DNA from 4 places in the Laedolimicola intestinihominis genome. Region 4 is predicted to be linked to each of the others. Evidence: riboswitches for the same ligand, from Rfam matches in the RefSeq annotation. Region 4 holds a riboswitch; each other region holds the start of a gene.
What was found. Region 4 has a riboswitch for cobalamin ahead of WMO29_RS06290 (ABC transporter substrate-binding protein). Riboswitches for the same ligand answer to the same signal wherever they lie in the genome.
Positions count from the first base shown of each region.

Region 1: another riboswitch for cobalamin. It lies ahead of WMO29_RS00520 (tRNA threonylcarbamoyladenosine dehydratase); the one in region 4 lies ahead of WMO29_RS06290 (ABC transporter substrate-binding protein).
Region 2: another riboswitch for cobalamin. It lies ahead of nikB (nickel ABC transporter permease); the one in region 4 lies ahead of WMO29_RS06290 (ABC transporter substrate-binding protein).
Region 3: another riboswitch for cobalamin. It lies ahead of WMO29_RS16220 (sirohydrochlorin cobaltochelatase); the one in region 4 lies ahead of WMO29_RS06290 (ABC transporter substrate-binding protein).

Region 1 is NZ_JBBMFE010000001.1:129,895-137,398, forward strand. It holds gene WMO29_RS00500 (MBG domain-containing protein) at 1-1,055, shown strand, start outside; gene WMO29_RS00505 (LysR substrate-binding domain-containing protein) at 1,101-2,015, opposite strand; gene WMO29_RS00510 (FAD-dependent oxidoreductase) at 2,145-3,776, shown strand; gene WMO29_RS00515 (ferredoxin-like domain-containing protein) at 3,790-4,743, shown strand; cobalamin riboswitch at 4,802-4,929, shown strand; gene WMO29_RS00520 (tRNA threonylcarbamoyladenosine dehydratase) at 5,085-5,849, shown strand; gene cobI (precorrin-2 C(20)-methyltransferase) at 5,850-6,551, shown strand; gene cobM (precorrin-4 C(11)-methyltransferase) at 6,556-7,311, shown strand; gene hemA (glutamyl-tRNA reductase) at 7,311-7,504, shown strand, end outside.
Region 2 is NZ_JBBMFE010000002.1:314,864-322,367, forward strand. It holds gene WMO29_RS03885 (M14 family metallopeptidase) at 1-477, opposite strand, end outside; gene WMO29_RS03890 (oligopeptide/dipeptide ABC transporter ATP-binding protein) at 499-1,458, opposite strand; gene WMO29_RS03895 (ABC transporter ATP-binding protein) at 1,451-2,233, opposite strand; gene WMO29_RS03900 (ABC transporter substrate-binding protein) at 2,264-3,850, opposite strand; gene nikC (nickel transporter permease) at 3,847-4,686, opposite strand; gene nikB (nickel ABC transporter permease) at 4,686-5,627, opposite strand; cobalamin riboswitch at 5,741-5,959, opposite strand; gene WMO29_RS03915 (threonine/serine exporter family protein) at 6,140-6,889, shown strand; gene WMO29_RS03920 (threonine/serine exporter family protein) at 6,900-7,343, shown strand; gene WMO29_RS03925 (class I SAM-dependent methyltransferase) at 7,327-7,504, shown strand, end outside.
Region 3 is NZ_JBBMFE010000023.1:9,081-16,584, reverse strand. It holds gene WMO29_RS16245 (ATP-binding cassette domain-containing protein) at 1-730, opposite strand, end outside; gene WMO29_RS16240 (iron chelate uptake ABC transporter family permease subunit) at 734-1,777, opposite strand; gene WMO29_RS16235 (ABC transporter substrate-binding protein) at 1,880-3,022, opposite strand; gene WMO29_RS16230 (hypothetical protein) at 3,019-3,477, opposite strand; gene WMO29_RS16225 (hypothetical protein) at 3,615-4,184, opposite strand; gene WMO29_RS16220 (sirohydrochlorin cobaltochelatase) at 4,210-5,433, opposite strand; cobalamin riboswitch at 5,645-5,824, opposite strand; gene WMO29_RS16215 (Na+/H+ antiporter NhaC family protein) at 5,906-7,417, opposite strand.
Region 4 is NZ_JBBMFE010000004.1:112,538-120,041, reverse strand. It holds gene WMO29_RS06310 (OPT family oligopeptide transporter) at 1-736, shown strand, start outside; gene WMO29_RS06305 (PqqD family protein) at 737-1,096, shown strand; gene WMO29_RS06300 (CapA family protein) at 1,213-2,460, shown strand; tRNA gene WMO29_RS06295 (tRNA-Glu) at 2,687-2,758, shown strand; cobalamin riboswitch at 3,027-3,244, shown strand; gene WMO29_RS06290 (ABC transporter substrate-binding protein) at 3,382-4,443, shown strand; gene WMO29_RS06285 (FecCD family ABC transporter permease) at 4,519-5,577, shown strand; gene WMO29_RS06280 (ABC transporter ATP-binding protein) at 5,590-6,378, shown strand; gene tyrS (tyrosine--tRNA ligase) at 6,884-7,504, shown strand, end outside.

The sequences.
Region 1 (7,504 bases), on a different contig from region 4:
ACAGCAATGTCACCGAATATGAAGCAGTATTTACACCGACAGATACAGTCAACTGGGAGAATGCGGCAGCACAGGCGAAGGTAAAGGTAAGCCCGAAGATCCTTACCTGGGACGGAAGCGCCCTGACAGTTCTGACCAAGCTGGCCGATGAAATGAAGGACGCCAGTCTCATCGGAGAACTGAAGGTCTCCGGTCTGTTGGACGGCGACGACGCAGGCCTGAGCTATGAAAGTCTGACTGCTGAGTTTGATACAGCGGAAGCAGGAACCGACAAGCAGGTAACCGTGACCATCGCAGGAGCGGCTCTGACGAATGCCAATTATGAGCTTCCGGCTGAGACTGCCTTTACGCTGAAGGGCTCCATCGAAAAGACTGCGGCTCTGCCGGGTCAGACAGGTCTCGGAAATGAGTACCGTCTGGTTATGGGCGCAAAGGACGTAACCGAGGTAACGCCGGATCTGGCAAAGACAGAGAACCTGAACACACCGGAAAAGATCGTGGAATATCTGAAGAAGCTTCTGGTGGATTGTAAGATCGACGGAAAGAATCCGGCGAAGGAAAATACGGCTGTTTATGACGCAGTGCTGCTCTATAGCGCAGACGGCGGTGAAACCTGGATCCGCGCGACGGCAGACAACTTCCCGGCAGAGGGCGTCAAGGTGATCCTGCCCTACCCGGAGGGCACCAACGCAGCCGATTACCGTTTCAGCGCGGTACACATGTTTGCAATGAACCGCGGCGCGTATAAGGCGGGCGATGTGGAGACTCCGGAGCTGACATTGACGAAGGATGGCATCACCATGACCCTGAAGAGCCTCTCCCCAATAGCCCTTTCCTGGGTAAAGGTGGAGAAAGCGCCCGAGACGAAGCCCGGAGATCATTCCGGCAGCAGCTCCGGCAGCGGAAATAAGAGCGGCGGAAGCGCCGTCACAAGCGCAGCCACCGGCGACAGCAGCCAGCCCGTATTCTGGGGCGCAATGGCGTTGATTTGCCTGCTGGGCATCTCCATGCTGCTTACAGCAGTACGCAGAAAACGCGGGCAGCGGACAGAGTAATACGAGGATAAGGGATTGAAAACCCGGAACAGGGCGTCTGAGGCATTATTGCTTCAGACGCCCTGTTTCTTTCGGAAGCTCTATGCGCGGATATTGCCGCAGCAGCTTTTCCAGTTCGTAGATAGCCGGGGTCAGGAATTTATTTTTGTGATAAACCAGTTTAAAGGTCCGGTTCCATTCCTGATTTTCAGGAGAAAAAATGCGGAGACGCTGATGACGGATTTCATGGTACATCAGACGCAGAGACATGACAGACAGAACCTTGTTGTATAAAACGGCGTTCAGGATCGTGCGGGGACAGTTGGCTTCCCAGGTGATACGGATGGAGAGCCCCTGCTCTGCCACGTACTGTTCAAAAAGCCGTCGTGTGCCGCTGCCCTGTTCACGCATGGCAAAAGCCTGTCCGTTTAAATCTGAAGAGTGAAGTGTCTCCATTTCATAAAAAGGATGATGAATCCCTGCTGTCAGAACAAGACAGTCGTCGATAAGAGGGAGCACAATCAGATCGGGAGACTGAATTTCACCCTCTACAATCGCGGCGTCCAGCTGGGATCTCAAAAGCTTTTGTTCAATTTCGGCAGTATTGCTCACAAAGGAATATACTTCCAGACCCGGCAGCTTCCTTTCCAGCTCCAGAATCACGGAGGGAGTCAGACAGGTACCGACGGTGAGGGTGCTGCCAAGCTTCAGCGTAGCGGTCTGCCCCTGATTCATCATCAACTGATCCAGCTCTGAAAACCGGGAAATCAGCTCCGGAGCCTGGGACAGCAGAAGCTTTCCCTGTTCTGTCAGGTAAAGCTTTTTCCCGAGCCGTTCAAACAACAGACAATGGTAATGTTTTTCCAGTTCCCGGATGGCCTGGCTGACGGTGGGCTGGGTCAGATACAGATGCTCTGCAGCTGCACACATGGTGCCGTATTCGGCGACGGCGGTAAAAATCGAAAGATGGCGAATGGTCATGTAAAATCCCCTTTTCTGTCAGATATATAGATAAAACCTATTGATTTAATAAAATAATATCATTTTTCAAATTGATAAGCAAGTGCTATAGTAAGAGTAACGAAAATGTATCAGAAAAGGGGAAGAAAAATGAAGGTCATTGTAGTGGGCGGTGTAGCAGCCGGAACCAAGGCTGCAGCCAAGCTGAAGCGGGAAGATCGAAATGCGGACATCCGGATCCTGACAAAGGGAAAGGATATTTCCTATGCGGGCTGCGGTCTTCCGTATTATGTGAGCGGCGTGATCCGGGAAAAAAAGGATTTGCTGGTGCATACGCCGGAATCTTATGAAAAAGTAACCGGAGTGTCGGTGAAAATCCGGACTGAAGTGACAAAAGTAGACCGAAAAGGGAAAACCGTGGAGGCTGTGAATCTGGATACGGGAGCAGTCGAAACCTATGCGTATGATAAGCTGGTGATTGCCACGGGCGCGCGTCCCTTCGAGCCGGATTGCCCGGGCACGCAGCTGAAAAATGTATTTTATATGAGAACGCCGGAGGACGCAGATATGCTTCGGCAGACTGTGGAGGCTGGAGAGATCCGTCGGGCAGTGATCGTGGGCGGTGGATTTATCGGACTGGAAATCGCGGAAAATCTGGCGGCGAAGGATGTGAAGGTATCTGTCATTGATTTCGCGCCCCATATTCTGCCGGGCTTCCTGGATCCGGAGATTGCGGATTATGTGGAAAATAAGCTGGCGGACGCGGGCGTCATGTGTTTTACCGGAACGGGCCTGGAAGAAATTCTCGGGGAGGAGAAGGTAGAAAAGGTAAAAACCTCCCGCCGTGCCATGAAGGCGGACGCCTGCATCCTGGCTATGGGAATCCGTCCCAATACGGAATTTTTACAGGACGCCGGTCTGGAAATGTTCAAAGGAGCTCTGTTGACAAATCAGGCGCTGCAGACAAATGATCCGGATATCTACGCGGTCGGCGACTGCGCTATGGTAACGAACCGGATTACCGGAAAGCCCCAGTGGTCTCCCATGGGTTCCACTGCCAATATCGCAGGCCGGGCAGCTGCCATGCATCTGGCCGGAAAGAAAATCAGCTATCCGGGAGTCCTGGGAACCGGTGTGGCAAAGCTTGCAGGCATCCAGATTGGAAGAACCGGCCTCACAGAGCAGGCGGCAAAGGATGCAGGATATCCGGTGGAAAGTGTCATCTGTGTGGTAGATGACAAGGCCCATTATTATCCGGGAGCAGATTTGTTTGTCATCAAGCTGGTGGCAGATCGGGAAAGCCACAGACTGCTGGGAATGCAGACGGCAGGCAAAGGCGCCGTGGACAAGCTGGCAGATATTGCTGTTACAGCGATTTCCATGAAAGCAACGCTGGAGGATCTGCAGTATATGGATTTTGCATATGCACCGCCCTTCTCCACCGCCATTCATCCGCTGCAGCATGCAGTGAATATTCTGCTGAATAAGCTGAACGGGGAGCTGGACAGCATGACGGCCGCAGAGTATGCGGAAGAAGGAGAAAATTATCGGATCGTGGATGCGGGTATTACACCGTCGCTGCACGGGTATCCCTATGTGGATCTGAACAGCCTGGACGGTCCGGCAGACGGGCTTGGCAGGAACGAAAAGCTGCTTTTGGTATGTTCCAAGGGAAAACGGGCTTATCTGGTGCAGAACCGTCTGAAGGCTTACGGATATACGGATACAAAGGTACTGGAGGGCGGCATGACCTTCCATACAGAATTAACAGAGGAAGAATAAAAGGAGGCACGCAATGGCTACATTAACAATCAGCAAGGAAGATGAAAAGCGCGTAAAGGCAATGGGATTTCTGAGCAATAAGGGAACCGATAATTTCTCGGCAAGAATCATTACTGTCAATGGAAAGATAACGGCTGCGCAGCAGAGATGCATTGCGGAAGCGGCGGAAAAATTCGGAAACGGAGTGATAACCTTTACCACCCGTTTGACGGTGGAGGTACAGGGCGTTCCCTACGACAAAATCGAAGAATTCAAGGAATATATTGCCAGAGAAGGACTAATTACAGGTGGAACCGGTTCTGTGGTACGCCCGGTTGTAGCCTGTAAGGGAACCACCTGCCAGTATGGACTTTTGGATTCCTTCGCCATTTCCGAGGAAATCCATCACCGTTTTTATGAGGGGTATCACACGGTAAAGCTGCCGCACAAATTTAAGATTGCGGTAGGCGGCTGCCCCAACAATTGTGTAAAACCGGATTTAAATGATTTGGGAATCATCGGTCAGAGAATCCCCGAATTTGACGAGGATAGCTGTAACGGATGTAAGAAGTGCAGCGTAGAGGCAGCCTGTCCCATCGGCGCGGCAAAGGTGAAGGACGGCGTTCTGGAGATTAACAAAGAAATCTGTAACAACTGCGGCCGCTGTGTGGGTCAATGCCGTTTCGACGCCATCGAAGACGGTCAGTACGGATTTAAGATTTACATCGGCGGCCGCTGGGGCAAAAAAATCAATCACGGAAAAGCGCTGCGTAAGGTGTTCACCAGTAAGGAAGAAGCCTTAAACGTGATTGAAAAGGCGATTCTCCTGTATCGGGAGCAGGGCATTACCGGCGAACGTTTCGCTGCGACCATCGAACGTCTCGGCTTCGATAACGTGGAGCAGCAGCTTCTGTCTGATGAAATTCTGGAGAGAAAGCAGGAGATTCTGGATGCGCAGCTTCATCTGACAGGAGGAGCAACCTGTTAAAAGGGAAACCCTATAGGGTATATTTTGTTGACGAAAGCCCGTCTGTATGCTACACTGACTAAGGTATAACGCAGAGAGTATGCATGATGCATAAAGCAGGGGAATCAGGTGGAAGGCCTGAGCGATCCGGTCACTGTAAGCAGCGTGTCTGCAAGCCAGGCTACCTGCTCTTTGCGGGAAATGGACAGGCTTCCGTGGAAAGCGGTTCCGGATACAGTTGACAGCAGGAAAAGAAAAATAACTGTCGATCAAAGGGAGAGATCTGTCAATACGGATCTCTCCTGTTTTCTGTGCTGGAAAATTTCGACAGCTTTCCTGCGGTGAGAGGAGATACAGAAAAAATGTTAAACCAGTTTTCAAGAACTGAATTATTGCTGGGAAAGGAAGCCATGGAGCTTCTTAAGGAAGCCCGGGTGGCTGTCTTTGGTATCGGTGGCGTGGGTGGCTATGTAGTGGAGGCCCTGGCCCGGAGCGGCGTGGGGGCTTTCGATCTGATTGACGACGATAAGGTATGTCTGACGAACCTGAACCGTCAGATTATCGCTACCCGGAAAACCGTAGGCCGGTACAAAACCGACGTAATGAAGGAGCGGATTCTGGATATCAATCCGGAGGCTCAGGTGGAGACGCACCGCTGCTTCTTCCTTCCGGAGAATAAGGAACAGTTTGACTTTGGCAGCTATACCTATGTGGTGGACGCCATTGACACGGTCACCGCGAAGATTTCTCTGGCAGAGGAATGTGAAAAGGCTGGCGTACCCCTTATCAGCAGCATGGGAGCAGGCAATAAACTGAACCCCTTTCTGTTTGAGGTGGCGGATATCTACCAGACCAGCGTATGCCCGCTGGCGAGAGTGATGCGGCAGGAGCTGAAAAAACGGGGCATTCCGAAGCTGAAGGTGCTTTATTCCAGAGAGAAGGCGGTGCGCCCCATCGAGAACGGGGAAGTAAGCGGGGAATGCCCAGAGCGGCGATCGGTTCCCGGCTCTACCGCGTATGTACCGTCCGTAGCGGGACTTCTGATCGCAAGTGAAATCGTAAAGGATCTGACCGAGGACGCCATGAACCGCGCCCGGGCAGCCCAGGAGCAGGAGGAGAATAAATAGATGAAGGGTAAATTATACGGCATCGGCGTGGGTCCGGGCGATCCGGAGCTTTTGACACTGAAAGCAAAGCGGATTCTGGATGCGGCAGATATCATTGCGGTTCCGGTAAAAGAGGCCGGAGAGATGAGCACCGCACTGGAAATTATCCGTCCGGTGGTGGATTTGGAGCATAAGAGCCTGATGGAAGTCATTTTCCGGATGGCAAAGGACAGGGAAGAACGGAAAAAATGCAGAGCCGCAGCCTGTGAGCAGCTGACGGCGGAGCTTTCCCGCGGAAAAAGCATTGCCATGATTACCCTGGGTGATGTGTCCGTGTACAGCACGTATATGTATGTGAACCAGTATGTGGCAGAGCATGGCTTTGAAACGGAGATTATCCCGGGTATCCCATCCTTCTGCAGCGGAGCGGCTGCGGCCCGGTTACCGCTGATGGAGGGAAATGAGTCCCTGGTGATCGTGCCCTCCGTCCGTGCGGAGCAGCAGGTGGAGGAGGCCATCGCCCACTATGACAACGTGGTCATCATGAAGGCAGGAGGCAGCATTGGCCGCATCCTGGAGCTGATGAAAAAGTATGACCGCGCGGAAAGCTGCGCTACGGTCATCAGCTGCGTGGGTATGAAGGACGAATATATCGGATCCCTGGATCCGGAGAGAACATACAGTTACTTTACAACCGTCATCATTAAGAGAGAGAAGAGGTAAAACAATGGTATCATTTATCGGAGCAGGCCCGGGAGATCCGGAGCTTCTGACAATTAAGGGAAAGAAACTGATCGACAGCGCGGATATTATCATTTACGCAGGTTCTCTGGTAAACCCCAAGGTGCTGACGGACGCCAAGGAGGGCGCGCAGATCTATAACAGCGCCACCATGACCCTGGAAGAGGTTCTGGCTGTCATGAAGGACGGCGAAGCCAAGGGCCTGAAGGTGGTCCGTGTACATACCGGCGACCCGGCTATCTTCGGCGCGCACCGGGAGCAGATGGACGCTCTCGATCGCATGGGTATCGAGTATGAGGTCATTCCGGGGGTCAGCTCTTTCCTGGCGACTGCGGCAGCCCTGAAGAAGGAATACACGCTGCCGGGTGTGAGCCAGACGGTGATCCTGACCCGCATGGAGGGCAGAACGCCCATGCCGGAGGGGGAAAAGCTTCAGGATCTGGCCAGACATCACGCCACCATGATCATTTTCCTGAGCATCGGTATGATGGATGAGCTGTCCGCAACCCTTCGGAAAGAATATCGTCCGGATACACCTGTGGCAGTTGTATACAAGGCAAGCTGGCCGGAACAGAAGATTGTAAGAGGAACCCTGTTGGACATTGCAGAGAAGGTAAAGGCAGCAGGCATCACCAAGACTGCGCTGACTGTAGTAGGAGATTTCCTGGGAGATGATTATGAGCTGTCCAGGCTTTATGACAAGACCTTTACCCATGAGTTCCGGAAGGGAGTCGAAGCGTAATGAGCATCCGGCTTATCAGCATCAGCCATAAGACGGCGCCGCTGGAGGTTCGGGAGCTTTTCGCCTTTACCAAAGAGAAGCAGGCGGAGCTTGAGAAAATCCTCATAGACGAGGGCGGCGCGGCAGAGAGCGTCATTATCGCTACCTGCAACCGGACAGAGATTTATACCTATTTTGATAAAAACCAGGATAA
Region 2 (7,504 bases), on a different contig from region 4:
CGCCAGCGGATAGAAGAGACAGGGCGTCAGGGGCTCCTGCTGCCCCCCGGAATGCATATCCATCATAAAATCGATTTCATCGAAAAAATTGCGCACAAAATAATCCGCAATCCGTTCTCCCGTAGTTCCGCCCTCTTTTCCCGGATACTGTCCGTTCAGATTGAAATCGTCCTCCGGAATCAGGCCAAAGGTTCTCTTAAAAAATCCGCTGGTATTGACGCAGTGAATAAAAATCAGGTTTCCGTTCAGCTCCTCCGGCTGAATCTCCCCTGCCGCCCGTATCACGGCGGGAATAGCCGGGTATTCTCCCGCATGGATTCCCGCTGTAATCAGAACGGTCTTTCCTTTTCCGCAGCCGCAAATCAATGTCGCCGGCATCGGATACATTTTTTCCTCTCCTGCTTCTTCCACCGGGATTTCTATCGTCACTCTTCTTTTTTCTCCCGGCTGTAAAGAAAATCCTGCAATCTTCCACATGATATAGTCCTCTCTTTCTTGTCATGCATACAGATGACAGGCAATCCAATGTCCTTTCTCCACCTCCCGGAGCTGCGGCCTCTCTGCAGCGCAGATCTCCATGCATTTTTCACAGCGGTTCCGGAACGGACAGCCTGTCGGACGCTCCAAGGGGCTTGGAATCTCGGAATCCAGGCTTTCTATCTCTTTTTCAAAATCCATATCCAGGGAAAACACCGCGCTTTTTAACGCCTCTGTATAAGGGTGACAGATGCCGCGGCCCAGCTTCTTTCCTTCCGCAAGCTCCACCACAAAACCCAGATACATAACTGCCGTTCTGTGGGAGACGGAGCGGATCAGCGCCACGTCATGGCAGATGAAAATAATCGACGTATGCTTCTCTCTCTGAAGCTTTACCAACAGCTCCACGATACTTTTCTGAACCGATACGTCCAGCGCCGATGTGGCTTCATCGCAAATCAGGACCTCCGGCTCCAGGGCCAATGCGCGCGCAATCGCCACACGTTGCTTCTGGCCGCCTGACATACTGTGCGGATACCGCTCTGCAAATTCCTCCGGAAGCTCCACCATCTTCAGAAGCTCCCGCGCCTTCGCTGCTTTTTCCGACGGTTTTATCAGTCCATAATTTTCCAGCGGTTCGCACAAAATATCCTTTACCTTCATTCTGGGAGAAAATGAGTCCGTCGGATCCTGAAATACCATCTGAATATGACGGCGCATTTTCCGCTTTCTCTCCCCCTTCCAATCCGCGACATTTTCGCCGAACAGGAGAAGTTCCCCATCGGTGGGTGGCTCAAGCAGCGACAGCACGCGCACCAGCGTACTCTTGCCGCATCCGCTTTCCCCGGCAATTCCCAGGGTCTCGCCTTCATAAAATTTCAAAGATATATCGTTGTTTGCGTACAAAGGGCGTCCGTCGGGGGCTGTAAATACCTTATTTAAATGACGAGTCTCCAAAATTGGTGTTTTTTCCTTACACATAGCCTTCTCCATACATATTCGGAACCGCAGCCAGCAGTTTTCTGGTGTATGCGCAGCCCGGCTGCTCCAGTATTGTCTTCCGGTCTCCCTCTTCCACAATCCTTCCATTCTGCATAACCACAATCCGATCTGACATATATGCCGCCACGCCCAGATTATGGGTTACCAGGATAATGGAGGTTCCGTGATTTTTCCGCAGCTCCATCATCTGACGCACGATCTGCGCCTGTGTCGTCACGTCCAGGGCAGCTGTGGGCTCGTCGGCCAGCAGCAGCTCCGGTTCAAAGGTCATGGCCATGGCAATTCCGACCCTCTGACGCATACCGCCGGACAGCTGGAAGCTATAGCTCTTCATGATACGCTCCGGCTCCGACAGCCGCATGGCTTCCAGCATGGCCACCGCCTTTTCTTCCGCCGCTTTATGGCCCAGCTTTTCATGCTTCTGAATGTATTCTATATACTGCGAGCCGATTTTACGTATCGGATTCAGCATGGCTCCGGAATCCTGGAAAATCATAGATATCCTGGATCCCCGGAGCTTCTGCATTTCCTTTTCACTGTATTCAGGAAGAGACTTTCCCTCAAACAAAATATCGCCGGATACCAGCTCTCCTTCCTGTGGCAGAAGTCCCAGAATGGAACGTATCGCCGTAGTCTTTCCGCTTCCGCTTTCACCTACCAGGCTGATAATTTCCCCTCTCTTCATGTGCAGGGAGAAATCACGCAAAAACGGCTGTCCATGATATGCAACTGTTATGTTCTCTATATCCAGCATGGGAAAGTCCCCTTTTCTATATATTCTTCTTTATGACGCCGGTGTGATATCCTTTGTTACCCAGTAGTAATCGCACACATAGCTGTGAACGCCTTCCACGGAAGCCGCTGAGCAGAGATTGAAATTATAGGCGCCGCTGCAGATGGTCGCCACGTCCTCCATCAGGATTTCCTGCATCTGTGTAAAGATTTCCGTCCGCTTTTCCGTATCAAATTCACCGATCAGCTGTTCATACAGCGCGTCGTATTCTTCATTATGATAATTTCCGTAATTAAAGCTTGTATCGGTAATCTTTCCGTACCAGTGCTTCAGGAAGTTCTCCGGATCTCCGGTAGGTGTGGTTACTTCATTGTTGAACATCAGATCAAAGCCCTGGGATACCCGCAGGTCTACTACATTTTCCGGCATGGAAATGGTGCTCTTGATTCCGATTGCTTCCAGCTGAACCCCATACGCCTGCGCAATCACGTCCTGCTGACGGCTGGTTGTCGCTACTATATTGATGTCGATATTTTTGCCGTCCAGTTCGCGGTATCCGTCTCCATCGCCGTCTACGATACCGGCCTCGTCCAGCATAGTCTTAGCTGCCTCCGGATCGTAGCTGTACGGGTTATCCAAATCATAGCCGGGTACCGGCGTATTATTGGTGTAAGTATAGGATCCGCCTGTGGATACATCGCACACGGTCTGACCGTCAATTGCCGTCATCACCGCTTTTCTCAGGGTATCATTGCCCAGCACTCCGTCAAAATTGATAAACCAGTTGCAGACACGGTTTCCACCGGTGACGTCAATCTGATAGGTACCCGCATTCTCCAGGACCGCTCTGTCAGACGCCGCAATATTGATTCCCATGTCGGCTGAACCGTCCTGCAGGGCCATTGCGCGGGCAGAAGCCTCCCCGAGCTTCATGACATTGACCGTCTCAAAGGGTACTTCACCGTCCCAGTAATTGTCATTTTTTACCAGCTGGATATCATGCTCCGGATCGTTGGATACAAAGCAGTAGGGTCCTGTACAAATCGGTCCGTCCGCAGCGATATCGCGATCCGCAGAGCCAGCCACATCGATAATGCCATACCAGGGATACGCAAGGCAGCCCGGCAGGTCTACGGTCGGCTCACTTGTTACAATCGTCACAGTCCAGGCTTCATCGTCTGCGCTGATACTGTCATATGTGAAATAATTCCAGGGGTTTCCATTTCCGCCCTTATTGGGATCTGTCACCTCAAATAATCTCTCCAGGGATTCCTGAACCTTTGTCGCCGTCATCGATTCTCCATTGGAGAAGGTTACATTTTCTTTCAGCTTTATAGTCCAGGTCAGCTGATCGTCCGCTACAGACCAGTCTTCTGCCAACCACGGTGACACGGTGCCGTCGTCCTCAAAACGGGTCAGCGTTTCCAACGCGCCCCAGCGCATCACAAACCAGCTGTTCCAGTCATCTGCCGGATCCAGGGTTGCGCTGGTCAACTCTGTCGCCACATTTAGCTGTGTTTTCGCGCTTCCTCCGTCTGACGCTGCTTTCTGCTCTGTTCCTGCGCTGCCGCCGCATGCTGTGATACTGCCCGCAAGGCACAGGCTAAGGGCAAGGGCAATCAGTTTTTTTCCGTTCATCTTCTCTTTCTCCTCTTCTTTCTTCGTTTTTCTGTTGCATTTGGATCTATCATATCTCTAATACAGTCACCCCAGAGATTAAAGATGACTACCGTAATAAAGACCGCAAGTCCCGGACAAAACAGCAGCCACGGGCTGCTCAGTATATAAGTTCTTCCCTCGCTCAGCATATATCCCCATTCCGGCGTAGGGGGCTGGATTCCAAAACCAAGGAAGGACAGGCTTGCCAGCGACAGCATGATGGTGCCGATATCCGTCGCCGCCGTAATGATCATCGTGGGGAGCGCGTTGGGCAGCATATATCTCATCAGGATTCTGCCATGTCTGGATCCTGAGATTTCCGCCGCCGATATATAAGTCCTGTTCCGTATCTTCAGCACCAGACTTCTGGAAAGTCTGGCGTATCTGGTCCAGCTTACCGCCGCGATTGCAATCATGGAATTTTTCAGGCTTGGCCCAAGAATTCCAGCGATTGCCATAGCCAGAATCAGATCTGGGAAGGCGATCATCATATCGCCCACTCTCATGATTACCGCGTCTGTCACCCCGCCGAAATACCCTGCTATGATTCCAAGAAAGGTACCCACAACCAGGATTACCGCCACCAGAATCAGTACGCTGTATACACTGGTGGTCGCCCCGCAGAGCACCCGGGAGAACACGTCCCGTCCCAGCGCGTCGGTTCCAAAATAGTGTTCTTTTCCGGGCGCCTGGAACGCGTCGCTCAGTGACGCGCTCAACGGATCGTAGGGAACGATTTTGTCCGCCAGGAATGCCACTGCCAGGATAAGGAAAACCAGAATGGAAAGCACCGCAAATCTTGTATTCTTTTTCATCAGTCCTCCCCCTCCCTGATCCTCGGATCAATATAATGATAGGATATATCCACCAGCAGATTTACCACCATATAGATCAGGGCTATCCATAATACGAAGCCCTGGATCAGCGGATAATCCCGCGCCTTTACCGCTCCCACCGCCAGGATACCCAGTCCCGGGTAGGAGAAAATAATCTCCACCACCGAGGTTCCTCCGAGAAGTGATCCAAAGGAAAGCCCCAGCATGGTAACCAGCGGAAGCATGGCGTTGGGAAGAACCTGGCGGAACAGTATTTCCCACTGATTCATTCCACGGGCTCTCGCGCCTGTCACGTAATCCTGGTGCAACTCCTCCAGCACCGCCGTGCGCACCTGTCTGGAATATTTGGAGGCCATGGCAATGGCCAGCGTAATCCCCGGCAACAGCATCTGTTCCATTCCGACGGAGCTGCTCGCCACCTTTACCAGTCCCAGCTTCAAAGCGAAGACATATAATAAGATCAGGCCAATCAGGAAGCCCGGAAGCGAAATACCCAGGAAAGAAAGAAAGCGAACGATATAATCCGCTATCCCGTCCTGTCTGACCGCTGAAAGAATTCCAAGGGGAACCGAAATAATTAACATCAGTCCCAGGGAAAACAGGGCCAGCCGGAACGTTGCCGGCAGTCTTTTCATCAGCAGATCCAGTACCGGGGCGCTTTTACTGAAGGAGGTTCCAAAATCTCCGTGAAAAATACCGCCTATCCAGTCCACATATTGCTGTAAAAAGGGTTTGTCCAGTCCCATGGACTGCCTGGCCTGCTCCAGCATTTCCGGACTCGGAGTAATTCCCAGGGAATCATACATAGCTGTGGCCGGATCGCCCGGCGCAAGGTAGGTTAATAAAAAGGTCAGAAAGGAAATGCCTATCAGCACTACGCACATCTGGATAAGTCTGGATACGAGCCTGTTCTTTTTCACTGTTTTCCTCCGTTTCAATAAGAAAAGCGACTTCATTACACAAAAAAGCCATGGATGCTTTTGCATCCATGACCGATTTTACATGGGAAATAAGCCTTCGCAAATAGATCGTCCGCTAAGGTTGCTGCATAGCAGTTCTCCTGACTCACATATTCAGGGAAGAAGCCCAGCGAACTCTCCACGCCTTCTCAGGTTTACCCCAATGGCGGACTTTCATCTAAGGATCATTCTTTATGTATACAGTGGCGGTACCGTCCATGATTTCCACATGATTCTCTATTCTTTATCAGCCGCCGTACGCGACTGACAACACTATGCCCGTTTATTTTACTTGATTTCTCTATATCTGTCAAGATTTTTCCATTTTTATCTTCCGGTAATTCAGCCTGTCCCTTCGGAAACAGGAATTATTTCTCTTTCTATCCATACTTTCCTTGACCCGCTTCTCTTACATAGGTATAATGGGCATAGATTATTCTCAATACAAAATCAGGTATAAGGAAATCAGACAAATGGATTACAAACTTTTGCTCGACACCGCCGTCATGGCGGGGGAGCTGATGCTGGCCAACGGGGCTGAGACCTACCGGGTGGAGGATACCATGCAGCGGATGCTGGAGCTGTCGGGGCTGAAGACCGCCGAAGCTTTCGTGATGGTGACCGGCTTTCTGGTCACTCTGGACGACCCGTCCATCCAGTCCATGACGGTGACCCGCCGGATTCACAGCCGTGGCACGAACCTGAGTATCATCGACGAAATTAACAGTATTTCCAGAGGACTCTGCAGCGGGGAGCTGGAACTGAAGGAAGCCTTCCGGCAGATAAAAAAGCTGAAAAAGGAACCGCACCCTCCCCAGGCCTTTCTGCTGGCCAACGCGGGCGTGGCCGCGGCCTTTGCACTGACCTACGGCGGAACCTGGCAGGAGGCCTTTGTGGCGGGCGTGGCCGGATTTTTCATGGCCATCTGCCTGTATCTGTGCAACCGCATGAAGCTGCCCGCCTTCTTCGGAATCCTGCTGAGCGCCGTGGTAATCTCACTGTTCGCAGGCGGACTTCTGAAGTTTCTTCCTATTATAGGGAACCTGGATTCCATCATCATCGCGGCCATCATGCCCCTGGTTCCCGGCGTAGCCATCACCAACGCGGTCTTTGACACCCTGCACGGGGATTATATCTCCGGCTCCGCCCGGATGATGGAGGCCTTTGTGGTCGCCGCCTCTGTAGCTATGGGTATTGTCATCGGACTTCGTTTCATTCAGTAAGGAGGCTTTTATGCTGATACAGGTTATCGGCGCGTTTTTTTCCGTTGTGGCCTTTTCTTTTCTGCTGCACGTACCGCGCAAATATATCATCTGGGCCGGTTTCACCGGCGCGGTGGGCTGGTGGATCTATCTGTTTCTCATCGGAATCAATCTGTCTGTGGCCATGTCCACCTTTCTGTCCGGCTGTCTCGTCTCCCTCTGCGGCCAGATTTTCGCAAGGGTCCTGAAGGCTCCGGTCACGATTTTCGTCATCCCGGGCATCTTACCGCTGGTGCCGGGCGCGGGCATGTTCCGCATCGCCCACTCTGTCATCCGTTCCGACGGAATGACTTCCTATTATATTATTCAGACACTGATTGTGGCGGGAATGATCGCCCTGTCCATCATGGTGGTGGACAGTATTTTCCGCTTATTTTTAAAGACCAAAGGAGATTGTCATGTGGATCGCAGATAACTGGACCGATTATGAGATACTGGATACTTCGAAAGGAGAAAAGCTGGAACGCTGGGGCGACTATCTGCTGGTGCGTCCGGATCCCCAGGTTATCTGGGATACGGAGCGAAAGCTGCCTGGCTGGAAGCGCATGAACGGCCATTACCACCGCAGCAAAAAGG
Region 3 (7,504 bases), on a different contig from region 4:
CCACGGTCATGCCATACAGCTTCGGAATATACCCTTCGGTGAAAATCTCCTCCGGCGTCCCGAACCGATCCACCTTATCGCCCCGCACGCAGGCAATTTTATCCGAGATACGGCCTGCCAGATCCAGTTCATGTAAGGACATGATGACAGACAGATTTCTTGTCCGTGACATATTTTGAATAATGGAAAGGAATTCCAGTTTGTAACGGATATCCAGAAATGAAGTGGGCTCGTCCAGCACAATAATGTCCGGCTGCTGGCAGAGCGCCCGGGCCAGCATGACCCGCTGCTTCTGACCGTCGCTGGTCTTCGTATAATCCCGATCTGCCAGCTCATGGATATGCACCAAATCCATGGCCTCATCCACCACGGCCCAGTCCTCCCCGGAGAGTACGCCGAATTTTCCCGTATAGGGATAACGGCCTGTGGACACCACGTCCCGGCAGGTCATCATTTCCGGATGGATGCGCTCGGTCAGCACTACAGAAAGCTTCTGAGACAGTTCCTTGCCGCTCAAATCCCCCATAGCCTTGCCGTCCAGCACCGCCACGCCGCCTAAGGGCGCCAGCTGCCGGATGATACTTTTCAGAATCGTAGTCTTGCCCGCGCCGTTGGGACCGATGAGAGTCAGGATTTCACCCTTTTTCAGGCTGATTCGGATGTCTTTGATCAGGGGAACGCCGTGGTAGCCGACAGTCAGTCCTTCCGTGTAGAAATAATAGGTATCCATATGCTACTCAGCCCTCTCCTTCTTTCTGTGAATCATAATATAGATGACCACCGGCGCGCCAAATACTGCTGTCACCGTGCTGATGGACAATTCAGTGGGGGCAAACATGGTCCGGGCCAGCAGATCGCAGAACAGACAGAAAGCCGCCCCGCCCAGGAAACAGGCCGGTATCATCAGGATGGGCTTCGCCGTCCCGAATAAATTCTTAACCAGGTGGGGCACCGCGATTCCCACGAAGGACACCGGGCCTGCAAAGGCCGTCACGCAGGCGGACAGAACACTGGACAACAGCACCAGCAGAATCCGGAACACCTGCACGTTCAGACCCATATTTTTCGCGTAGGCCTCGCCCATCTGGTAAGCACTGATGGGCTTCGACATAAGAAAGACACAGATAGCCGTGATACCCACCACGATGGCCATAATCAGCACATTGTCCCAGGTCATGCCGGAAAAGCTTCCCTTAGACCAATTGTGCAGATTGACGATGTCCGCGTCGTCAGCGAAGGTTACAACAAAGTCCGTCACTGCAGAACAGATATAGCCAATCATGACGCCGCTGACAATGAGCATGGACATCTGATCCATCACCTTCGACATGAGAATCACAAAGCCCATACAGATCATGGCTCCCACAAAGGCCGCGATGATCAGGACCCAGGAGCTTAAAGCAAAAGCATTTCCCAGGGCCGCCACCATGACCAGGGCCACCACCAGCTTTGCGCCGGAGGAGATACCCAGGGTAAAGGGACCCGCAATCGGGTTATGGAAGAAGGTCTGCAACAGATAACCGGACAGAGCCAGACCGCCGCCCAGGATGCCAGCTGCTGCCGCCCGGGGAAATCGGATGCCCATGACGATATCCGTATAGGTATCGTCGCCTCCATTTTTGCCCAGTATCCTTGGAATCTCCGAAAGCGGAATGTTCACGGTTCCGATGCAGATGCTCAAGACCAGAAAAACCAGCACCAACAGGGCCAATATCAGAAATGCGGCCCAGTATCTTCCTTTGTTTCGGGCATTTCTGCCGCCTGTTGTGTTACCCATTGTTCTCGTTCCCTTCTGTCACTGTGCGAATCCTCACAGCTACCGTGTTTCTGTTATCCGGCGCATACTTTCCGGATCCCTCTCTTTGCGCTCCGAATCGTATCAGTTTAACTTGTAAAGATAAGTCAAATCTCCGTCGTCCCCCACCAGCATCCGGTGAATATCCGACGTGATTGTACCCAGCTCCATGGTGGACTGATACAGGTTCTTGGTCGTACAGTACACATGCCCCTCCTGCACCGCCTTGAATTTCTGAAGCAATGGGCTCTTGGCCAGAAGCTCGTCCACCGAGGAAAGCTGTCCCTCTATGGTGCTGTTGTAAATGATGTAATCCGCGTCCTTCGCTCCTGCATAAAACTCCTCCATCTGCATGGACATGGTGGACATGGCGTCATCCTCATCTCCCAGCTCCCGGAAAATGTAAGTGCCGCCAGCCAGCTCAATCATTTTCGGCAGATAGTCGGCAGATTTCCGCACGTTGGCTTCGCCGTTGCTGGTGATATAAAAAAATGCCACCGTCTTACCCGTGGCCGCCTCGCCGCTGATAGCCTCGAAGGCGTCCGCCTCTTTGGCAAAGGCCGCCTCGGCTTCCTCCTCATGGCCGGTCAGAAGGCCGTAGAGCTTCACCCACTCGGTCCGTCCCAGGGGATTCGGCTCATAACTGGAGTGATCCACCAGTACTGGAATTCCAAATTTTTCCAGCTGCTCCTGTACCTCCGGCGTGTGGGAAATCATGGTATTCTCGATGGCCAGACCACAGTTCTGGGCCAAAATCTGCTCATAATCCGGCGCGGAATATTTGCCTGCATAGAGAATGTCGCCGTTCTCCATGGCCGCCTTCGCCGCGTCGATATACCAGCCCTCCGTCTTGGTGCCGCTGAACCTGATGGTATCCAAGGCGTCCAGGGACACGAACATGTCCATAACTGCTGAAGCCACCAGATATATATTCTGAATGGGCTGCTGTAACACAGTGATATCTTTCGCCAGATCCGCCGGCGCTTCTTTTCCTTCCGGAACCACCAGGAAACGTCCGTCATCCGCGACGGTAATCAGCGCGTAGCCGCCCTCATAATTGTCGATAGTAAATTTCTGCGCGTATTCCAGCTTTGTGCTGTCTGTATAGGTCAGCTCGTCACTGATATCCGTGCTGTTCTCTGCCGTTCCGGAACCGCCTGCTCCACAGGCCGTAAGTCCCAGACACATAGCCAGGCACAGAAGAAGTGCCATCAGTTTCTTTTTCATGCTTTCGTATTCCTCTTTTTCCGCATTACAACCGCTGCAATCGCTGCCGCCGCTACTATAATCACGATGCCTGCTGCCGCTGTGGCGGATCCGGATTTGCCTGCTGCGCTGCCGCCCTCTCCCCGGATGGAATCTGACGCGAAGGTCAGCGTATACTCCACCTCATGGGGCGTACTCATGGCCGTGGTATCGCCAATCACGTCCATTCCCTCATCGAACACTGCCACCGGAATCTCAAAGACTGAATGCTCGTCTGTGCTCACCGGAAGATATTTCTCACCACCTACGATCATGTAGTCGTAATGATTGCTGCTCCAGGTAATCTGGGCCACGGCCTGTCCGTCCTCCACAGACAACGCGGTGGGCGATTCGATGGTAGCCCGGCCGCTGCCGCCCTCCATGGTCACTTCCACTGTGTAATTGCCGTCTGCCAGCTGTAATTCATCGATTGTCATAGCTTTACCCCTCGAATCTTATTTGAACAAGGGGGCTGCCGCAAAACGTTCTGCACATTCCACAACAGCCCCTGCATTTTACTTATTCGTAACGGTTCAGTCCCCTGAATCATTACATTTATTCTGCATTTCGCGTATTAGTCCTGAAGAAGCTCCGGATTGGATACGCTGACCTTATGGTCATACCATACGCCCTTGGTTCCGATCAGCGCCAGGTCGAATTCCTCGTCCAGTGCGGGTACCGGTACGTCGAAGGCATTGGCCTCCTCCGGTTCTGTACCATCGCCGAAATCTACGGTCTCTACGGTCGGCTGCAGAAGCTCTGCGCCGTCCTTCTGGGCATCCTCTGCCAGACCTTCATACAGATTCACAATGTTCTTGGAAGGCATAACCACATGAATGGTCATCTGTCCGTCCTTTACGGTCAGAGTTCCCTTTCCCTCGTAAAATTCATTTACATGGAACATACTGCTGTCTGTATTGAAATCTGCGGTGTAAACGCCGTCCTCCAGTGCCGGTGCTGCAGGTTCTTCTGCGTCAGCCTTTTCCGGCTCCGCCGTTTCTTCTGTCTTGGCAGTTTCCTCATCGGAGTTTTCCGCTTCTGTGGTAGTCTCTGCAGCCGGCGTCTCCGCCTTGCTGCCGCAGCCCATCAGCAGTGCGCAGCTTATAACTGCCATTCCCATTAACGCGATGATTTTCTTCTTCATTTCTTTTCTTGTCCTTTATCCTTACTTATTTCATAGCCTCTGCGGTATGAGCAACATAGAGATTCTGGATTGCCTCGATCTCGCCCAGACCTGCGATCTGGCAGTCTACGCTCTCGAACTTGCCGGATGCGTTGAACATGCTCTTCCAGGAATCGTCATCGTCGCCTGCCATGTCGTTGTTTGCATGGTCGCCTGCAACTACCATCAGCGGACGAAGTACAACCTTGGTGTAACCAGCCTCTGCAACTGCGTTAATCACATTCTCACATGCAGTATCTTCCGGCTCGCCCTCTACGGTTCCGATAAATACGTTCTCATATCCCAGATCCTTCATCTGTGCCTGCATCTGGCTATAGGAAATCTTTGCGGTATGGGAGGTACCATGACCCATGAATACAAATGCCACGCCATCCTCTTTTGCTGCGTCCAGAGTATCGAAACCAGCCGTCTTTACAGCCTCAGCAGTAATAGCCTCAGCAACAGCCTTCTTGTCAGCGTTAACTGCGGAAGCGTCTGCTCCAACCTCGCCCAGAAGCGGCTCAGCTACCTTTACAGACTCAAATTTATCCTTGTATGCGTCTACCGCCTCCATCAGCTCGTCGTACTCAGCGCCGTGCATCAGATGGGTCGGCTGTACAACCAGGTTCTTTACGCCGTTGGCAACTGCGCGATCCAGAGCCTGATCCATGTTGTCAATTGCCTCGCCGTCGCGGGCCTGGATATGGTTGATGATAATCTGCGCGGTAAAGGCACGTCTTACGGACCAGTCCGGATTTGCCTCTGCCAGAGCGTCCTCGATACCCTTGATATCAGCTACACGGCTGTCATTGAAGGAAGTACCAAAGCTTACTACCAGCAGCTCGTTCTCGCCGATCTCGTCCTGGTTTCTCGGATCATCCTTGGAAGCGTCTCCGGTGTCGCGTCCGAAGTAATCCGGGTCAGCGTTCTCGCCCTCTACCAGCTCCTTCTGAGCGTCTGTCAGAGCGTCCCATGCTTCCTTGGCTGCCTTACAGTCAGCGTCTGTGGTCTCTGTTCTCTCCTGCACATAGATCTTGTCAATCAGGGCTGCTACGTTGTCAGCTGCAGCCTGATCTGCGTCCGCGTCGTCTGCAGTCTCCTCTGCAGCGTCTGTGGTCTCTTCCGTAGTAGTAGTGTCTGCAGCCGGCGTCTCAGCCTTGCTGCCGCAGCCTGCCAGCATGGATGCTGTCAGAGTTGTTACACATAACAGTGTTACAAGTTTCTTTTTCATTTTCTTTTCCTCCTGCAAAAATTTTTCAGTTAAATGAAATTCATAAGATCAGAAGGAATCTGCTAAAAAATCCGACGATCCTGTGGATCGTCGGATTTTCAATCGTCAGCTTTACATCTGTTCGCCCATCCACGCAAAACAGCGCTGTGCGGAACAGCTGTGTCTATACCCCATCTGGCACTATCAATCCTCGTGATCCGGAATCTTTCGACTCCATGCGCCGCAGTCTGGCAGGTCTCCTGGCTTACAGTACAAGCGCTGCTTATCGTCTTCCCGATGGCTCAGTGACGTATGATAAGCCGCTCCTGCATACAGTGACGAGATCGCGCAGGTCTCTCACCTGCTTCCCTATTCTCCGTTTTTTAACGGCACCAGCTGTTTCTTATTTGATTTCACATAACCTACACAAGCATTATAGCAGTCTTTCTGAAATAATCAACTGTTTTTCCGCTATTTTTTCTTCCTTTTTGCATTATTTCGCCCGTTTTTTCATAAATAACAGATAAGCGAGCAGCAATATGATTCCTACCGGCAGAGAAATCAGCGCAGACTGGGTAAATCCTGCCACAATATAGGTAATAAAGGAAATCACTGCTACACTGACCGCATAGGGAAGCTGGGTGGACACATGGTTTACATGGTTACACTGGGCTCCCGCAGACGCCATAATGGTCGTATCGGAAATCGGGGAGCAGTGGTCGCCGCAGACAGCGCCCGCCATGCAGGCAGAGATGGCCACGGTCATCAACGCCGGATGGGTGGTCTGGAACGCGTCTACCACAATCGGAATCAGGATACCAAAGGTTCCCCAGGAGGTTCCGGTGGCAAAAGCCAGGAAGCATCCAACCAGGAAAATAATAGCCGGAAGCAGAGCAACCATACCCTGAGAGCTGCTCTTAATCAGATTAGCCACGAACTCCGCGGCGCCCAGGCTGTCTGTCATGGCCTTCAGGGTCCAGGCGAAGGTCAGAATCATGATAGCCGGAACCATGGCCTTGAAGCCCTCGGGAATGCAGTTCATGCACTCCTTGAAGCCCAGGACCTTACGGCTCACATACAGCAGAATCGTGATGACCAGGGCGAAAGCACTTCCGATGGCCAGACCGATGGACGCGTCGCTGTTGGAGAAGGCGGTCACGAAGTCCGCGCCGTCAAAGAAGCCGCCGGTGTAAATCATGCCGATGACGCAGCAGATGATCAGGGAAAGAATCGGAATCAGCAAATCCTTTACGGAACCATTTCCCACGTTATCCAGGCCTTCTGCGTTGCCGTAAGGTCTGTCCGGCGTAGTAAACAGGTCGCCCTTCTTTGCGTTGTCCTCATGGACCTTCATAGAACCGAAATCTATGTTCAGAATTGCTATCGTAATCATCATAACGATAGTCAGAATCGCGTAGAAATTATAGGGAATCGCGCTGACAAAAAGCGCCAGTCCGTCCTCACCCTCTACGAAACCGGTTACGGCCGCCGCCCAGGATGAAATGGGGGCAATGATGCAGACCGGAGCCGCTGTGGCGTCGATGAGATACGCCAGCTTCGCCCGGGAAATGTTGTGCTTGTCCGTCACGGGACGCATGACGCTTCCCACGGTCAGGCAGTTAAAATAATCGTCGATGAAAATCAGAACGCCAAGGGCTACCGTAGCAAGCTGAGCGCCGGTGCGGGTCTTGATATGCTCGCCGGCCCACCGTCCGAAGGCCGCCGAGCCTCCGGCCCGGTTCATCAGTGACACAATGGCTCCCAGGATAACCAGGAACACCAGAATTCCCACATTGTAGCTGTCGGACAGAACGCCTACGATTCCATCCTCAAAGATGTGAAGCACGGTTCCCTCGAAGCTGAAGCCCGAGTAGAACAGGCCTCCCACCAGGATGCCAAGAAACAGTGAGGAATACACCTCCTTGGTAATCAGAGCCAGAACAATCGCTACTACAGGCGGCACCAACGCCCAAAAGGTAGCATACATAACAGGTACATAATCCATTTTTAAAATCTCCTTCCCTCGAAAACAGTCGAAAAAAAGACCGTGAGCACATACTTCCCGACTGTACTCACGGTCCGAACTTCCCCT
Region 4 (7,504 bases):
CGCTATGATCCTGAAGGCAACCGGTCAGGTAGGCCAGGCTGGAATGACAGCAGCTATCGCTATCGGTTCTGTGATCTGTATCACAGCAGCGATTGCCGGAGATACCTCTCAGGACCTGAAGACCGGTTACATCGTAGGCGCTACACCCTGGCGTCAGCAGATCGGTGAGCTCATCGGTGTGGTAGCATCCGCAGTGGCCATCGGCGCGATCCTGTACCTGCTGAACGCAGCATGGGGCTATGGCTCCACCGAGCTTCCGGCTCCCCAGGCGACTCTGATGAAGATGATCGTAGAGGGCGTTATGGGCGGAAACCTGCCCTGGACTCTGGTATTTGCAGGCGCGTTTATCGGCATCGTAGTGGAAGTCCTGGGTATCCCGGTACTTCCCTTCGCCGTAGGTCTGTATCTGCCGATTCATCTGAGCACCCCGATGATGATCGGTGGTCTGGTTCGTCTGTTCCTGGAGAAGAAAAAGGGCATGGACGAGAAGGCGAAGAAGGATATGCTTGATAACGGCGTACTGTACTGCTCCGGTCTGATCGCAGGCGAGGGTCTGGTAGGTATCCTGCTGGCAGTCTTTGCGATCATCCCCATGGCAGATGGTTCCCTGGGCGACGCGATGGGCGATACCATTCTTTCCAGAACCCCGCTCAACGGCAATATCGGTGGCTTGGTATTCTTTGCCCTGCTGACCGCGACCCTGTTCAAGATCACCATTGGCAGAAAGAAGAAATAAATGAAGAAAAAAAAGAATTATCTGGATTTTGTGCCGGTCTGCGCGCCGGGCTACAGCTGGAAGCTGAATGAAAAGAAGCTGGTGGAGATAGAAGTACAGAACAAAGGCTTCTATAATTGGCTGGCACAGAAGTTTTTCAAGCGGCCGAAGGTCAGCTATATCAGTCTGGACGAGTACGGCAGCTTTGTATGGCAGCAGATGGACGGCCAGCGGACCATCTACGACATCAGCTTTCTGGTAAAGGAACGCTACGGCGAAGAGGCGGAGCCGCTTCTTCCGCGCCTTACAAAGTTTTTCCAGATTCTGTATCAGAATCATTATATCGGATACAGTACTCCGCTGGAGAAAAAAGCAAAATAAAAAAATCTTAAGAATTGGCAGCAGCTCTTCCTCCCGGAGAGCTGTTGCCTTTTTCTTTGGGAGCGGGTAAAATAGAGGTTAGAGAGAAAAATGGCATCAGCGAAGGGACGGAATCCATGGCGGGATGGAAAAGATCTTTTTACAGGGAAATGATAAAATACATTCAGATAAGTATTCTGGCAGTTCTCATGGCGCTCCTTGTAGGCGGCGCATTGTGGGCGGCGGAAGGCTTTTCTGCGCCCGGGAAAAGCGCGGAGGCTCTGGCGGATGCAGGGATGGATTCCCTGGAAAATGCGGACACTGAGAAAACAGGAAAGCTGTCAGTGGAAGTACCGACCGTACATGTGTTGACGCCGCCCGGAAAATCAGAAGCCTCTGAAGCTTGGGCAGAGGAATCGGAAGGTGCAGAAGCCTCGGATGGAGAGAATCGGAAAGAGGAGGTTACCTTATTGTTTGCAGGCGACCTGTTTCTGACTGATGTTTTACAGGAAAAATACGAGCGAAATGGCATTTCTGCAGTGGCCACATCAGATTTGCTTTCCATTACCCGCGGCGCCGATATCTTCATGCTGAATCAGGAATTTCCTTTTGGAACTACCGGTGAGGCAATGGAAGATAAGCAATATACCTTCCGGGTGGATCCCAAATATGCATCTGTATTACCGGAGCTGGGGGCAGATATCGTGACCCTGGCCAATAACCATATGCTGGATTATGGACGGGGCCCGCTTAAGGAGACCCTTGAAGCGTTGGACGAGGCAGGAATTCTCCATGTGGGAGCGGGGCAGAACCTGGAGGAGGCAAAGGCTCTGAAAACCGTGGAGGCAGGCGGACGGGTCATTGGCTTTCTGGGAGCCACCCGTGTGATTCCGGAGCATTCCTGGACTGCGTCTCAGAGCAATTCCGGTCTCTTTACCACCTATGATCCCACGAAGCTTCTGGAGGAGATTCAGGCTGCGAAGGAGACCTGCGACTATGTGGTGGTCTATGTCCATTGGGGAATCGAGCGGAACACAGAGCCGGAGGATTATCAGAAAACCCTGGCCCGCCAGTACATTGACGCCGGGGCAGACGCTGTAATTGGCGCGCACCCCCATGTGCTGCAGGGCATCGAGTATTATCATGGAAAGCCCATATTCTACAGCCTGGGTAATTTCATTTTTGCGAACCGGGCTTACGAGACCATGATGGCGGAGCTGACTCTGACCGACAGCGGCGTGGATGTCCGGGTGATTCCCTGTGTCAGTACGGCCAATCAGATGGGGCTGATGAACAGCGGCGAACGGGCTGGCTTTTATGGCAGGCTGCAGGAGCTGTGCTTTGGCGGGATAGCGATAGATGAAGGGGGGAGGGTACCAGAGTAGAAGAGAACATGCTGACAGGGCTTTGGATAAGGAAAAGCGAAAGCTCTGACAGTCAGGAAAAGAGCGGTTCTTTTTGGTATGTTAGAAGTGAATAAATTATCAGAAAAATATAAAAAAAACATGCAATATAAAGAATTTAATTTTTTTGGAAAAAACACTTGCATTTCCCCTTGCCTTATTATATACTAAACAAGTCGCAAGGGTGCGGCACAAAAACATAGGAAATGGTCGATTGGTCAAGCGGTTAAGACGTCGCCCTCTCACGGCGAAAACAGGGGTTCGATTCCCCTATCGACTGCTGAAAAGCTTCTGGTTATCCAGGAGCTTTTTTGCTCTATAGGAAGCACCGTGTTACATGAAAGTGCAAAAGCCATGATTCCTATAGAGCAAAAAGCCCCTCCGGGGGATCGCACTGCGGCGGAATGGAATAATGTCGCTTACGCGACCCGCCGCAGGCGGAGAATCCTGCTTTGCAGGATTCTTTCTTAATGTGCACTGCGGCGCTGTGGAAGGAACTGGCACAGATTAACAATATTTGATGCTTGACAAGAAAAAAGAAAATAGGTAATATATCTAACGGAGTGAGTGCCGGCTAACAGAAATGTTGGGCCGGTGAAAAGGGAAACAGGTGTAAATCCTGTGCGGTGCCGCCGCTGTAAGCGCGAAGTTTCAGGGCCGTTTTCCTTCACTGTCCGTAAGGTACAGGAAATGGTACGGGACGGGAAGAAGGAAGACAAATAAGGCCGGCGTAAGTCAGAAGACCTGCTTATTCTGCTTTTGCTGTCACGGTCCATGACATTTGCGAAAGATAGAGGGCGCAGTGCGTCCGGATGCCGAATACGGGTGCATCTTCTGATTTGGATAGATCAGAGGGTGCTTTTTTTATGGACAAATTATTATACAGAACGAAGGAGAAGAAACATGAAGAAGAAAGTAGTAAGCGTACTCTTAAGTACCTGTCTCGCGGCGAGCCTGCTGGCTGGCTGCGGTTCCAAGGCTGCGGACACCACAACAGAGGAGAACACAGAGGCTGCCGAAAGCACCGACGAGGCAAAGGAGACTGCAGACGCAGACGACGCCTATGAGCCGGTTACCATTACTCTGAACCTGGAGCGTTCCGGACTGGGCGAGAACGTAGAGTACACCATCACAAAAATGCCCTCCGCTGTGGTAGCTTCCGGTGACCAGATGGCAGACTTTTTCTTTGATCTGGGACTGCAGGATCAGATGGTAGGCTATACCAAGGGCTTTTGCTGGAGTACGGCTTCCGAGTATCCGGCCCGCGATCAGGTTCCCCAGCTGATGAACCCGGGCGAAGGCCTGACAAATCTGTCCAAGGAAGAGCTGCTGGCAACCGGCTGCGATTTCCTGATGGGCTGGGATTCCACATTTTCTGATAAGAATTTCAACAAGGATTTTTGCGATGAGAATGGTATCGCCATGTATTTCCCGTATGTATGCACAGACAGCGCAACCTTTGCGGATCTGTATAAGGACTATGAAACTCTGGGCGAGATCTTCAAGGTGCAGGATCTGGCAGCTGAGAAGGTGCAGGCTATGAAGGATACCCTGCAGGAGGTGCAGGACGCTCTGGGCGATGAGGCCTATGAGAATCCGGTAAAAGTATTTGCTTATGATTCCGGAGAGGATGTACCGTTTACCGCTTGCCAGGGTATGCCGGGCGACATCATCAAGAAGGCCGGCGGTATCTCCATCTTCGATGATATCGAAGCAGGCTGGGCAAAGCCCTCCTGGGAGGAAGTAGTAGAGCGTGATCCGGACGTGATTCTGATTCTGGAGTATACCGGAGACGATGTAGCAGAGAAGCGGGAGTTCCTGGAGACCAATGAATTCACCAAGGATCTGCGCGCCGTAAAGGAAGGCAGAATCTACTCCGTATGCTGCAGCGATATGCAGGGTAGCGCAGGAAGCGCCAATGCAGTGAAGACCATTGCAGAGCAGCTGTATCCGGACAAATTCTAACAGGGGAAAAGACAGGGGAGTGAAAGCTCCCCGTTTTTCTTGCTCATTCTATCTATGTTCTCGAAGGAGGAATCTATGAAAGGAACAGCAAAATCAGGGAAAGGCCGTTTTTTTGTGACACTGCTTTTGGTACTGTTGCTGATTGTCGGGGTATTAACCATATCGGTCACCATCGGCGCAGTGAACGTTTCGGCCGGCGATATTGGAAAAATTCTGGTAAATAAAATTTCTGGGAAGGATATCTTTCGGATTGCCTGGGAGGGCAAGACAGAAAATATCATCTGGAATATCCGGTTTCCCCGCGTGCTGATGGCCTTTATCGTAGGCGCGGGACTGGCGCTGTGCGGCGTCCTGATGCAGGCGCTGACCAAGAATCCCCTGGCGGATCCCTATGTACTTGGCATCTCCTCCGGCGCTTCCGCCGGAGCAGTCTGTGCCATCCTGCTTGGCTGGTTCAGCTTCATGGGCGGGTATTCCGTTATCTTTGGCGCTACCATGGGAGCGGCTGTCTCCATCTGTCTGTCTTTAAGTATCGCCTCCATTCATGGTCGGATTACCTCGACGCAGCTGGTGCTGGCGGGTATCGCGACTTCCGCCCTGTTCTCCGCCTTTACCAATCTGATGGTATACGGAATCAATACGGGATCGGATAAGACGAAGATGGCGCTCTATTGGATGGTAGGATCCTTAAGCGGAGCCACCTGGAGCAAGCTGAGATATGTGGTGGTGGTTGGCGTTGTGGTAATCGTGGTTATTTTCCTGTTCGCGAAGGAGCTGGACGTATTGCTTCTGGGCGACGACGTGGCGGAAACTCTGGGTGTGGATACCCGTAAAATGAAACTGGTTATTATTGCGGCTTCCACGATCCTGACCGGCGTTGTGGTATCCGTCAGCGGCGTTATCGGATTTGTGGGGCTGGTTGTACCTCATATTATGCGAAGCTTTGTGGGATCCGGACACAGACGGCTGATCCCTATGGCGATTCTGGGAGGCGGTCTTTTTACAATGCTTACCGATCTGATTTCACGCACCATCATTGCTCCGTCTGAATTACCCATCGGCGTGGTGGCGGCCTTTTTCGGCGCGCCCTTCTTCCTGTATCTGATTCGCCGGGGCAATATGGGAAAAAAGTAGAGGAGGCAGAATATGAGTTTACAGGTAAAAAATCTGGATTATCAGATAGACGGAAAAAGCATTCTGGAACAAATCTGCCTGGAGGTGAAGGACGGGGAATTTGTCGGTCTGGTAGGACCGAACGGCTGCGGCAAATCTACGCTTCTCAAAAATATCTACCGGACCTACAAGCCGGGCCGGGGGACAGTCTTTCTGAACGAAAAGGACGTGCTGGATTTTTCCTTCAAGAAAATGGCCGGAGAAATGGCAGTCATGGCCCAGGAAAATCATGTGGAGTTTGATTTCGAGGTGCGGGATATGGTCATGTTCGGCCGGTACGCCAAGAAAAAATTCCTGCAGGGGGATTCGGCGGAGGACAAGAAGCTCTGTGAAAAATGCCTGAAGGAAGTGGGACTGTCCGGCTACGAGCACCGTTCCTACTTAAGCCTCTCCGGCGGCGAGAAGCAGCGTGTGCTGCTGGCCCGGGTGCTGATGCAGGAGAGTGCCTTTATTGTGCTGGATGAGCCCACGAACCATCTGGATGTGAGCTATCAGTATCAGATTATGGATATTTTAAAGGGGCAGGATGTGACGGTATTTTCATCTATTCATGACCTGAATCTGGCGGCCCTGTACTGCGATCGGATTATTTTCATGTATCAGGGGAAGATTGTGGATTACGGTACGCCGGAAGAAGTGCTCACAAAAGAAAATATCCGGGAGTACTTTGGAATTGAAGCGCAGATCACAACCAATACGGCCACCGGAAAGCGCCAGATCTATTATCTGCCGGGCTGGATAAAAAGCGGAAAAAGGGCTTGACAAAACCAGTTTCCCCTGCCTATAATAAACGCAGATTTACACATAAACCAAAAGGCTTTGACGGGAACAAGTAGAAGTCGGAGGGAGCGGACAGAAAGCAGCCGGGCGATGAGAGGCGCGCGTATCTCCTGATTTTGAATACATCCCCGAGCTTCGCACCGAACCCATTTCCGGAAGCAGTTTTCCGGGGCAGGAAGTAGGCTGCGACGGAATCCCGCACCCGTTAGCGTGCTAGAGTGTCGATACCGGGCACTTGAAGAGGTAAGCAGCGCGAGCTGTTTATGAAAAAAGGTGGTAACACGAGCGTAGCCCTCGTCCTTTTATAAGGATGAGGGTTTTTTTACGTAAGCAATGAGCCGTGCATTCTGGGCTACAGGAACATTTTTCATGCTTGCATGGGAAATGTGGATGGAGCCCGGAATATAGGGCGAAGCCCGTGAACCCTGGCCTTGAAAAAGCCAGGGTTTGCACAGCAGAGTGAATTTCTAATTAGGAGGAAGAGAACATGGCAGAAAATATTTATGACGTACTCATGGAGCGCGGCTTCATAGAGCAGTGTACCCATCCGGAGGAGGTAAGAGAGCTCCTCGGAAAGGAAAAAGTAACCTTTTACATCGGCTTTGACGCCACTGCAGACAGCCTGACCGCAGGACATTTCCTGACCATCATGGCTATGATGCATATGCAGCGGGCAGGACATCGTCCCATCGCCCTTCTTGGCGGCGGAACCACCATGGTGGGAGACCCCTCCGGCAAGTCCGATATGCGTAAGATTATGACAAAGGAAACCATCCAGCACAATGCGGACTGCTTCAAGAATCAGCTGTCCCGTTTCATCAACTTTGACAACGACAACGCGATTCTGGCGAATAACGCGGACTGGTTGCTGGATCTGAATTATGTGGATTTCCTGCGTGAGGTGGGAGCGCATTTTTCAGTAAATCGTATGCTGAACGCGGAGTGTTACAAGCAGAGAATGGAGAAGGGACTGACCTTCTTTGAGTTTAATTACATGATCATGCAGTCCTACGATTTCCTGAAGCTGAATCAGATGTACGGCTGTCAGATGGAGCTGGGCGGCAATGACCAGTGGTCCAATATCATCGGCGGCGTAGAGCTGATCCGG